DNA from 2 places in the Sporosarcina soli genome. Region 2 is predicted to be linked to the other one. Evidence: riboswitches for the same ligand, from Rfam matches in the RefSeq annotation. Region 2 holds a riboswitch; the other holds the start of a gene.
The links. A riboswitch is a leader RNA that binds a small molecule or an ion and turns the genes downstream of it on or off. The one in region 2 is predicted to bind glycine.

Region 1 (6,049 bases), 300 kb from region 2:
GTGGAGCGTTTTGTACGATTTCTGGATTCTCTTCCACTTCTTTTGCAATTTGGATAAGTGCATCGCAAAATGCATCGAGTGTTTCTTTTGACTCTGTTTCCGTAGGCTCAATCATCATCCCTTCTTCAACGTTGAGCGGGAAGTAGATTGTCGGTGGATGATACCCGAAATCAAGCAAACGTTTTGCCATATCAAGTGTACGGACGCCTAGTTTCTTTTGACGGCGACCCGAAAGAACGAATTCATGTTTACAATGGCGATTGTACGGTAGATCGAAATAAGGCTCCAATCTACGCATCATGTAATTGGCATTAAGGACAGCATATTCCGTAACAGCTTTCAAGCCATCCGGCCCCATTGAGCGAATGTACGTGTAAGCTCGTAAGTAAATACCGAAGTTCCCGTAGAACGGCTTAACACGACCGATTGATTGTGGGCGATCGTATTCAAACGTGTACGTATCCTCTTCTTTCACAAGAACCGGTTTTGGAAGGAATGGAGCAAGATCCTTTTTCACTCCAACCGGACCTGAACCTGGTCCACCACCACCATGCGGACCTGTAAAGGTTTTGTGCAAGTTCAAATGCACTGCATCAAAGCCCATATCGCCAGGACGCGCTTTTGACATTACCGCGTTCAAGTTCGCGCCATCATAGTACAGCTTTCCACCTGCTTCGTGGACAATGGCAGCCATTTCAAGAATTTCTTCTTCGAAAAGACCGAGTGTATTCGGGTTAGTCAGCATCAGGGCAGCTGTATCCGGCCCAACTTGCTTTTTCAAGTCTTCAAGGTCAACGAGACCATTTTCTCCTGATTTAACTGTAACTGTATCAAAACCTGCAACCGTTGCCGATGCTGGGTTTGTTCCGTGCGCAGAGTCCGGCACAAGGACTTTCGTACGATTAAAGTCACCATTCGCTTCATGGAACGCGCGAATCATCATCAAAGCTGTCCACTCGCCATGCGCTCCCGCAGCGGGTTGTAATGTCACTTCGTCCATCCCTGTAATTTCAACAAGATGTTCTTGTAAATCATACATAACTTCCAATGCACCTTGGACAGTCGATTCATCTTGCAACGGATGGATATTCGCAAAGCCAGGATAGCGAGCAACCGATTCGTTGATTTTCGGATTATATTTCATCGTACAAGATCCAAGTGGATAGAATCCGGAGTCAATCCCATGGTTACGGTTCGAAAGTGCCGTATAATGACGCATAATATCAAGTTCGGAAACTTCTGGAAGTTCCGCAGCTTCTTCACGGATAAAACCGTCTGGCAACAAGCTAGAAAGTTCCAAGTCAGGAACATCCAAGTCAGGAAGGCTATAGCCTATCCGTCCCTCTCTTGTCAGTTCAAAAATGAGTGGCTGATTATCTTTATGCATGAAGGGCCTCCATTTCCTGCACAAGTGCATCGATTTCCTCTTTTGTACGTTGTTCTGTCACAGCGATAAGCGCATGATTCGCAAGATCAGGATACGTCAGACCAAGGTCATAACCACCGATGATCCCATTTGCGAAAAGCTGATCATTCACTTCTTTTACAGGTTTCTTACAATCGACAACGATTTCATTAAAATGAGCGCCGCCAAACTTCACGTCAAAGCCCGCTTTTTCAAAAGCTTCTTTTGCATAACGGGTTTTCACAATATTTTGATAAGCGATTTCTTGCGTTCCGACTTTCCCAAGTGCCGTCATTGCAACAGAAGCTGCAAGAGCATTCAACGCTTGGTTCGAACAGATGTTGGATGTCGCTTTATCCCGGCGGATATGTTGTTCGCGCGCTTGCAACGTCAACACATAACCGCGGCGTCCTTCATCGTCTGTCGTTTCACCGACCAGTCGTCCTGGCACTTTACGCATCAATTGTTTCGTTACAGCGAAATATCCGCAATGCGGTCCGCCGAAAGCTTCTGGAATACCGAATGGCTGTGCATCACCAACCGTAATGTCTGCACCAAGCTTTCCTGGAGGTGTAAGCACCCCTAAAGCGAGTGGATTGGAAGAAACTACGAAAAGTCCTCCCTTATCATGTGTGATTTCACCGATTTTTTTGATATCTTCAATTTGACCGAAGAAATTCGGGTATTGGACAAGAACAGCCGCCGTATCTTCGTCCATCAATTCTTCCAGCTTCGCAATATCTGTAACGCCATCTTTTTGAGGAATCGTCACAACTTCAACCGCTTGACCGGAAGCATAGGATAGGACGACGTCACGGGATTCAGGATGCACCGTCTCAGAAACGAGCAATTTTTTGCGGCGTGTGTGCCCCGCTGCAAGAGTTCCTGCCTCTGCAAGTGCCGTCCCGCCATCATACATAGATGAGTTTGCAAGGTCCATGCCAGTCAATTCACAAATCATTGTTTGGAATTCAAAAATCGCTTGTAATTCACCTTGCGAAATTTCCGGCTGATACGGTGTATAGGCCGTATAGAACTCGGAACGTGAAATAACGTGGTCAACGATGATCGGCTTATAATGATCATACACACCCGCGCCAAGGAAAGACGCATATGTACGTGCATCCGCATTTTTCGCCGCCAGTTTTGAAAGTTCCTTTACTAAAGAAGTTTCAGACTTCGCTTTTTTAATATTGTATTCACCTTTAAACCGAACTTTTTCAGGAATATCCGCAAAAAGTTCATCGATGGATGAAATTCCGATTGTTTTCATCATTTCGGCTTGATCGGTTTCAGTCATTGGAATGTAACGATGCCTCATGTCCACTTATCCCCTTTTCCTCATTTAATTATCGTTTATAAAATGGTGTTGCCACGATTACTGCTTTTAACCGCTTATTGCGGATTTCGATTTCCACTTCAGTTCCTTGCGCCGTATGCTCACTTTTCAGAAGAGCGAAACCGATATTCTTTTTCAACGTCGGTGATTGTGTACCTGTTGTCACTTCACCGATTTCCTCATCACCAAGGAACACTCTATAGCCAGTGCGTGGAATCCCTTTATCGATCATCTCGACACCGACCAATTTACGAGGGATACCATTTTCTTTTTGGGCAGCAAGTGCTTCTTTCCCAAGGAAATCCTCTTCTTTATTTAACTTAACAACAAAGCCGAGACCCGCTTCAAGTGGTGAAATCTCTTGTGATAATTCTTGGCCGTATAGCGGTAATCCCGCTTCAAAACGCAGAGTGTCACGCGCACCAAGACCTGCCGGCACGATCCCCTCGTTTTCACCAGCTTCAAGAATTGCCGGCCAAAGGGCAGTGATCGCCTCAGGTGAACCGTAAATTTCAAAACCGTCCTCACCTGTATAACCCGTACGTGAAATGAGTACATTATGTCCACTGACGTCGACGTTTTCTTTGAAACGGAAGAACTTGATCTCCGCAAGTGGTTCTGTTGTCAGCTTTTGAAGTATTTCTTGTGCTACAGGTCCTTGCAATGCAAGCAGGGCATAATCAGAAGATTGATCATCAATCTTGACGTCAGCCGTTTTATGCTGATGCATCCATTCAAGGTCTTTCTCAATATTTGACGCGTTGACAACTAGCAAATAATCGTTATCCCCACGTTTATAAATGAGAAGGTCATCAACCGTCCCACCATCTTCATAGCACATTGCCGTGTATTGCGCTTGCCCATCCTTCAGTTTGGATACGTCATTCGTCACAAGCTTTTGCAAGTAAGCAAGCGCGCCTTCCCCACTTACAAATACTTCCCCCATATGGGATACATCAAATAAACCTGCTTTTGTACGAACTGCTTCATGTTCTGCTTTAATGCTTGAAAATTGAACAGGTAAATCCCATCCTCCAAAATCAATTGTTTTCCCGCCATACTTCGCATAACTATCAAATAGTACCGTACGTTTCAAATTTTCAGTCATTCGGCTTTCTCCCTTCATTTTTCAATAAAAAAAAGACAACGGCCCCCTTTAAAATCGAGAACCTCTGTCCTTGTACCTGAAAGTTTACCTTACGGCTTTCCTCGTTGGTGGCCATTTTGAATGGCACTCTCCAGAGATGCGTCATGTATGAGTCTTTTTACCTGAGAGATTCATAACTGTTGTTACTTGCTCCTTCGGCGACGCCAGTGCGTGCTCTCCCCATACAATCATCCGCGCTATTCAATTGAAATGAATTTAAGTAAGATTCGAATAAATAATGCCCTTTCGCTTATATCTTAACATTTCATTTCAACAAGCGCAATACCTTTTAGTTGATTGTTGTTTTCGCGAATATTAACTGATGAAACTTATATATTGTTCGTGTTTGGATGCAATTACGTAATCTAGGTAGAAAGTTATTCTAAATGGAAATCCAATAATAGTTTTCCATATTAGGTTAATTTCCTCCTTTAAACCTGTTAATTTGGAACGCAATATAATCCGTGATGTCATGTATTGACCTTTTTTCCGTTTCCACCTTGAAATGGGCGCTATACATATAAAGCGGTTTTCGTACATAAAATAGTTTTTCCAGTTGCGCACGAGTTGACGCTTGGACAATCGGCCGTTTTTTTAAAGTCGCAATACGTCTCCACACATCGCGGAATGGAGCATTGAGGAAAAAGACAAGACCGGTTCTGCGCATAATTTCCCTATTTTCTTTACGCATAGGTACTCCGCCGCCCGTCGCAATAATACAATACTCGTTCCGGAATGTCCGCAGAAATTCCGTCTCCATTTCTCGGAAAGCTTCCTCCCCATATGTTGAGAAAATTTCCGATATCGTCATCCCCATTTTTTTTTCGATTTCATGATCCATATCATAATAGGGCATCTTCGTTGCGAAACTAAGCCGTTTACCGATTGCGCTTTTACCACATCCCATAAAACCGATTAGATACACTTTCTTCATGTCATCACCCATCCGGCAGGACAAGTATTTTTCATCCGTCCTGTTTCATTATTCTCGCCGTTTCATTTTCGTAATACGTTGCAAGCGAATCGTAAGTTCTTTGTAGACTATCATGCCATGAAACGAGGGTGAAAAGAAAGAGACTGACAAAAAATAATAAAATAATCGCAGCGATTAGCATAACGCCCTGTTCACATCGGATAAAGTCCAACCACAAACCCCCTTCTTTTTACGGAGTGATCCACAAAGGTCACAGCAACCGTCATCTCTACGCCATCGAAGGTAAAAGAAACCGAACGGACATTTGTCAAAAGGGGGACATGTCCTTCTCCACCGACTCTTTTCCGGATAACTGCTCCACTTTGTTCAATTGTAATACTTCCTCGTTCATTTTTAAATTGCATCGAACTTCTAAGCGGTAAACGGATTTCGCTTACTTCGGCGAGCATTTGCTGTAATTCCGCCGCAAACAATTCCCATTCCCTCGTAGAATAATCTTCATACTGCTCTTCTATCGCTCCTTTCCAACTGAAAAAAAGCAACAAAAAATGAACAAAAACAATTAATACGAGCAATTGAAATATACTTTCCATAAATGTATAGCCACGATCATTCAACTTCCTCATTGTATGCATTTCGTCATTTTCTCTTCGTTCACAAAATAGGAAACACAGACGGCCTGTCCTTCGATTACCCAATGATAATCCACCTCTTCAAATTGTCGGCTCCCTTCCATCAAACCATACGCCTGAAAGTAAATTGCACCTTGTAGCGCAGTTTCAGCTGCATATGTCTCCAACTTGCTCAAATGGAGTCTTACTGTCATTGCCGTAGCGACCGGCAACAGTGTATAAAAGATCACCATGATCACCGATAAAGTAAGGACGGCTTCTGGCCAGGAATACCCCTCTTCATTCATAAATAATCATCCTTCCGCGTTGAAATTGTAAACGGATTTCCGTCTGTCCCGTGCTAGTCAAAAGGGTAAGCGTCCCGGAATGAATGATATCGCCGTTGGCATGAAATTCGACCGACTTCAAACGACTCGACGATGCCAATCGCATCCCATCAGGAAAGCGGGTTCTCGAAAACTCGGGTTTCCCAATGACCGACGTAATATATTCGGATCCGGAATGTTGAAACTCCAGTTTTGTCACAACATGATTAGCCATTGAATAAGCCTGTAAATTTTGGATGGATGCGATCAGTGCTTGCATCGCATCC
Region 2 (6,049 bases):
TCCGATCTATTTGAATATCGTTTCAGGTATTCAAGGGGTTGATCGAAAATTGATCGAAGTCGGGAAGATTTATCATTTTACAACGTTTCAAATTGTTCGTCGTATCATCTTTCCAGCTGCACTTCCATCGTTTCTCGTCGGTTTACGCAGTGGTGTCGGATTAGGCTGGATGTTTGTTGTAGCTGCGGAGTTAATGGGTGCCAGTCAAGGGCTTGGGTATTTGCTCGTTGTGGGGCAGAATACATATTCCCCAGAGCTCATTATTGCCAGCATCATTTTATTTGCATTGCTAGGGAAAGCGACTGATTCTTTGTTGAAAGCGTTGGAAGCACGGGCATTGAAGTGGCAGGACAATTTACAAAACCAACAATGAAGGAGGGATTACGATGTTGACAGTGAAAGAGGCGACAAGGACATTCAATGACGGGCTTGCAGGATTCCAGAACATCTCATTTTCCATTGAAGAAGGGGAAACGATCGGGGTTTTGGGGACGAGCGGATGCGGAAAAAGTACACTCTTACGCGTTTTATCGGGACTGGATCAGAATTTTGAAGGGGCGATTGAAATAGCAGGTGCGGGAGAACAACCGATTGGGATGATCTTTCAAGAACCGCGACTGATGCCTTGGCTTACAGTAAAAGAAAATATTCTATTCGGAGCCAAAGATGCGAAGAAAAAACAAGGAGCGATCCAGGAATATTTGAATCTTGTCGGTTTGTCCGACTTTGGCGATTATTATCCGAAAGACTTGTCCGGCGGAATGGCACAGCGGGTTGCCATTGCGAGAGCACTGATTGGCGAGCCCGATGTCTTACTTCTTGACGAACCGTTTAGTGCGCTGGATGCTTTCACGAAAATGCAACTGCAAGATTTATTGTTGGAAATTCAAAAGAAACGGTTAACGACGATGGTGGTCGTAACGCATGACATAGACGAAGCACTTTACTTATGCGACCGAATTTTCATCCTTGGGGGTCAGCCCGGGACATTGCAAGTAGAAATGCCGATAGAGGTGGCGAAACCACGAGATCGAGGTAATGCGATTCTAGCGGCGAAAAAGGCGGAAATCCTAGATTTATTACATATCGAAAAGGCGGTTGACTAAACTTGGCAAATGAAGAAGTGATTTATCCATTTGAAGGAAATACTAATATAACAGCTGATCTTCCATCACGAGAGGATTTCGCATGGGAAAAAATTGAATCGAATTTTAGTTGGTCGGCTACGGGCAAAGTGAATATGGCCTATGAATGTGTGGACCGCCATGTGGTGGAAGGATTCGGAGAGAAAGTCGCTCTCCATTATTTTGGGGAAGAGGAAGAGTACACGATAACGTACCGCGAATTGAAAGAGAAATCGGATCTCTGGGCGACTGTTCTGAAAAAGCAAGGCGTGAAAAAAGGGGACTTTGTTTTTATTTTTTTACCAAAGCATCCCGATTGCCATATCGCCATGCTCGCCGCAATTAAACTTGGTGCTGTAGTCGGGCCGCTTTTTGAAGCGTTTATGGAAGATGCAGTGAAGGAGCGGATTGCGGATTGTCAGGGGACTTATTTAATCGCTTCACCTGAGTTGGTGAAACGGGTGCCGCGTGCGGAACTGCCGTCCTTGAAAACAGTTTTGATAACGGCGGAACCAGAAGAATGTAAGGATGATGAGATTTCATTATTTGAGGAAGCACGGGCTGTTGAAGTTGAGGAAGATATCATCGAGTGGGTAGATTTGGAACACGCGCTGAACATTCATTATACGAGTGGTTCAACAGGGCGCCCGAAAGGAATTGTCCATGCACATCGAGTCATGATCCAACAATATATTACAGGCAGATGGGTATTGGATTTGAAAGAAGAGGATGTGTATTGGTGCACGGCCCATCCGGGTTGGGTGACTGGAACGGTGTACGGCGTTTTCGCACCGCTGCTTAACCGGGCAACCATTATTATTCACGGCGGTAGATTTAATGCCGATGAATGGTATTCCGTGTTAGAAAAATCCGGTGTTACCGTTTGGTATAGTGCGCCGACAGCATTTAGAATGTTGATGGCAGAAGGGGATGAAAAGACAGCGACTTATGATTTGTCAAAGATCCGCCACATTTTAAGCGTGGGCGAGCCGTTAAATCCAGAAGTGATCCGTTGGGGGATTAAAACGTTGTCCAACCGCATCCACGATACGTGGTGGATGACAGAAACAGGGGCTCAACTCATTGTCAATCTTCCATCCGAAAACATTATTCCAGGATCAATGGGAAGACCATTTCCAGGAATTGAGGCAGCAATTCTAGGCGATGACGGCGAAAAGCTTGCGCCTGGTAAAGTCGGTCAGTTAGCCTTAAAAGCCAATTGGCCTGCCATCATGCGGGAAGTGTGGAAAGATCCTGCGAAATATGCGACGTATTTCCCATTCGAGGGATGGTATGTGTCTGGTGATTTGGCGACAATCGATGACAACGGTTATATCTTTTTCCAAGGTCGGAGTGACGATATGATCAATTCTTCAGGTGAACGAATCGGTCCATTTGAAGTGGAGAGCAAATTGATCGAACATCCAGCTGTGGCAGAAGTGGGTGTCATTGGAAAACCAGACGCGGTGAGAGGCGAAATTGTTAAGGCATTTATTGTCTTAAAGAATGGCTATGAAGCAAGTGACGGGCTATTGCAAGAGCTTCGTCAATTTGTACGAAGTGGACTTGCAGCCCATGCTGCTCCAAGAGAAATTGAATTTCTAGAGGAATTACCGAAGACTCCGATTAGCGGGAAAATTCTTCGACGCGAATTAAAGGCAAGGGAACTGCAAAAAGTCGGCGTCTAATCTCTTGAATGAGGACAGAAGAGTGTCAGTTCGGAAAAATACACTTTTTCTACCTTTTCTGATATATTGATAGAGGCAATTGTCGAAAATAACAAACAATAAAACATAATGAGGGGGAAGTAATAATGAGTAGAGAAGAATTGTATAAAAAATCATATTTTAACCGTATTGGAGAATTAAGTGATCTTGCACCAGATACATTCAAGGCTTTCGCACAGTTTGACAAACTAGCTTTATCTGAAGGAAAGCTAACGAAAAAGTTAAAAGAATTAATTGCCGTTGCGGTTGCCCACACGACAGGTTGTCCATACTGTATTGAAGTCCATGTAACAGCAGCAAAATCAGAAGATGTGACCAAAGAAGAAATGGCTGAATCCATCCTAGTTGCAACGGCATTAAAAGCAGGCTCTGCTCTAGCTCATGGGGTGAATGCCTTAAATGCATATGATCAAAATGGCGATGATGAATTATATAAGGCATCTTATTTTAACAGATTAAAAGAGTTCTCAGCGCTAAACGGTGATGTATTCAAGGCATTTGTTGACTTTGATACAAAAGCATTGAAAGCAAGTATCCTGAGTGTCAAAGAGAAAGAATTGATTGCCGTCGCTGTTGCGCATACGACGGGCTGCCCGTATTGTATTGATATTCATACAAAGGGTGCTAAGGGTGCAGGTGCAACGAAGGAAGAGTTGGCAGAATCGATTCTGGTGGCAACAGCACTAAAAGCAGGTTCCGCTTTGGCTCACAGTGTGAATGCGTTAAATGCATTTGATGCATAAGTCGGATTTTTGATTTATTAATTTATAAATAAGTATTTGTTGAACACTTAACAAGAGTCCGCTAGTGAAGACCTTGTTAAGTGTTTATTTGTGGTTGGAAACCGAACGTATTTTGCGTATGCGAACCCGTACTTTATATGAGCGGCTACTGTTTTAAAGCTACGTTGGCTTTTTATACGAGGACAAAATAATATCTAAATTCTAAATATTAACTAGACAACTTACCTTTCCAGGTGCTATTATATAAATTAATTAAATAATAGCGGATGAATATTATGGGAGAGACTAAACGTATGGTTTAGCACCGAAGGAGCAAGTTCCAGAAAAAGAATTAATCTCTCAGGTAAAAGGACCATAATAGGACGCGCCTCTGGAGAGCGCCATGTGCCACCAAAGGAGTTATACTCTCAGGTAAAAGGACAGAGGAAGTATAGGTGAACACCTATATTTCCCCTGTCTTTTTATTGGTGAAATACAAAAGGAGGGGGGACATCTTTAATAATATTCTGTTATGAATTTCCAATACTTTAAAATGTAAGCGCTTTATTTCTGGGCGACAGAATGATGGCCAGAATACTCAATATTAATGATCTGAAAATTAAGGAGTGTGACATCTATGCAAGTACAACAATTGGAAAGAGGACTAAAAAATAGACATGTACAACTCATCGCGATTGGAGGGGCAATCGGAACTGGATTGTTTCTAGGAGCAGGAAAATCGATTCATCTAGCAGGACCCTCCATATTATTTGCCTATACCATTACAGGGATCATTTGCTTTTTAATCATGCGTTCACTTGGAGAACTACTCTTATCCAATTTGAACTATCATTCTTTTGTTGACTTTGTGCAAGATTATTTAGGGAACATGGCAGCCTTTATCACTGGCTGGACCTACTGGTTTTGCTGGATTTCAATCGCAATGGCCGATATCACAGCAGTTGGTCTCTATGCCCAGTATTGGTTTCCAGAAGTACCACAGTGGATGCCGGGTTTAATTGCGCTTGTTGTTTTGTTAATTATGAACCTTGCCACTGTAAAGCTTTTTGGTGAAATGGAATTCTGGTTCGCATTGATCAAGGTCATTGCGATTCTTGGATTAATTGTCATCGGAACTTTCATGATCATTAAAGGCTTTTCAACGAGTGAAGGTCCATCTAGTTTTACGAATCTATGGAGCCATGGCGGAATGTTCCCGAATGGAATGAATGGATTTATTCTTTCATTCCAAATGGTCGTATTTGCGTTTGTTGGTATTGAACTTGTAGGGCTGATGGCTGGTGAAACAAAGGATCCCGAAAAGGTTATTCCAAAAGCGATCAATAATATCCCGATTCGGATTATTGTTTTCTATATCGGTGCTTTGATTGTCATTATGAGTATCTATCCATGGACTGCAGTCAAACCTGCGGAAAGTCCATTCGTCCAAGTCTTCGTAGGCGTTGGAATTGTTGCGGCCGCTGGTATCGTCAATTTTGTCGTCCTTACTTCCGCAGCTTCGGCATGTAACAGTGCCATCTTTAGTACAAGTAGAATGATCTATTCACTTGCCAAAGATAAAAATGCACCTGCACGATTAGCAAAACTGGACAAACGTAAAGTCCCTTCCAATGCATTGTTCTTTTCAACGATCGTCATTCTAATTTCCGTTGTTTTGAACTATGTCATGCCAGAAGGCGTATTTACACTCATTACCAGTATTTCTACGGTCTGTTTCATCTTTATTTGGGGAATTACAGTCATCTGCCATTTGAAATACCGCAAAACAAGACCAGAGCTAGCGAAAGCAAACAAATTCAAAATGCCGCTTTACCCGGTTACCAATTACTTGATCCTGCTTTTCCTAGCGTTTGTTCTAGTCGTTCTTGCTCTTGCGGAGGATACGCGTGTTTCCTTATTCGTAACGCCTGCTTGGTTTGTTTTACTGATTGTTATTTATAAGGTGCGGAAAATGAAAGTGAATCAAGTTGAACAGCCAGAAGTGGTGGAGAGCTAATTTAGGGTGCCAGGTTCTAACGCAATTTTGAATTGTGTTAGAACTTGGCGCTTTTTTTAATACACATAGGTTGCCTTCCATTCTTCGTTAAGCCGGCGTTTGACACCCGTTGAACAGGAGACAAAACCGCATTCATCCCGCGACCTATGGAGGTCGGAGTCTTCTGTAGCTGACGTTTCGCTTTCAGTACAAAAACATTTGTTAAATGAAGATAAATCAAGAAGCCAACCGAATCGATGTTGGGTTAGCTTCTTATTGTATATAATTTTTAACTGTGCTGTTGCCTATTCATATTTTCCTTTCAATGGGACAAACCTCACTTCATTCAACACAGTCGTATGGATTGCTCCGTCTTCATCTTTTTCCAAGAGCAAGAGTTCCTGTAGAAGGGGGGGACCAACTGGGATGATCATTTTTCCTCCGATAGCTAGTTGGTCCATGAGCTCGCTTGGCACTTGG

Region 1: linked by a shared signal. The riboswitch ahead of gcvT (glycine cleavage system aminomethyltransferase GcvT) and the one ahead of ACFPRA_RS20600 (amino acid permease) in region 2 are both predicted to bind glycine.

The regions. Positions count from the first base shown of each region.
Region 1 covers NZ_JBHSNO010000015.1:36,187-42,235, forward strand. Annotated here, with positions in the region: gene gcvPB (aminomethyl-transferring glycine dehydrogenase subunit GcvPB) at 1-1,387, opposite strand, end outside; gene gcvPA (aminomethyl-transferring glycine dehydrogenase subunit GcvPA) at 1,380-2,726, opposite strand; gene gcvT (glycine cleavage system aminomethyltransferase GcvT) at 2,755-3,852, opposite strand; glycine riboswitch at 3,992-4,083, opposite strand; gene ACFPRA_RS19115 (shikimate kinase) at 4,310-4,825, opposite strand; gene ACFPRA_RS19120 (hypothetical protein) at 4,857-5,036, opposite strand; gene comGF (competence type IV pilus minor pilin ComGF) at 5,017-5,460, opposite strand; gene ACFPRA_RS19130 (hypothetical protein) at 5,448-5,744, opposite strand; gene ACFPRA_RS19135 (prepilin-type N-terminal cleavage/methylation domain-containing protein) at 5,737-6,049, opposite strand, start outside.
Region 2 covers NZ_JBHSNO010000015.1:340,691-346,739, reverse strand. Annotated here, with positions in the region: gene ACFPRA_RS20620 (ABC transporter permease) at 1-373, shown strand, start outside; gene ACFPRA_RS20615 (ABC transporter ATP-binding protein) at 387-1,106, shown strand; gene acsA (acetate--CoA ligase) at 1,109-2,812, shown strand; gene ACFPRA_RS20605 (carboxymuconolactone decarboxylase family protein) at 2,938-3,594, shown strand; glycine riboswitch at 3,861-3,959, shown strand; glycine riboswitch at 3,962-4,020, shown strand; gene ACFPRA_RS20600 (amino acid permease) at 4,211-5,590, shown strand; gene ACFPRA_RS20595 (protein-L-isoaspartate(D-aspartate) O-methyltransferase) at 5,875-6,049, opposite strand, start outside.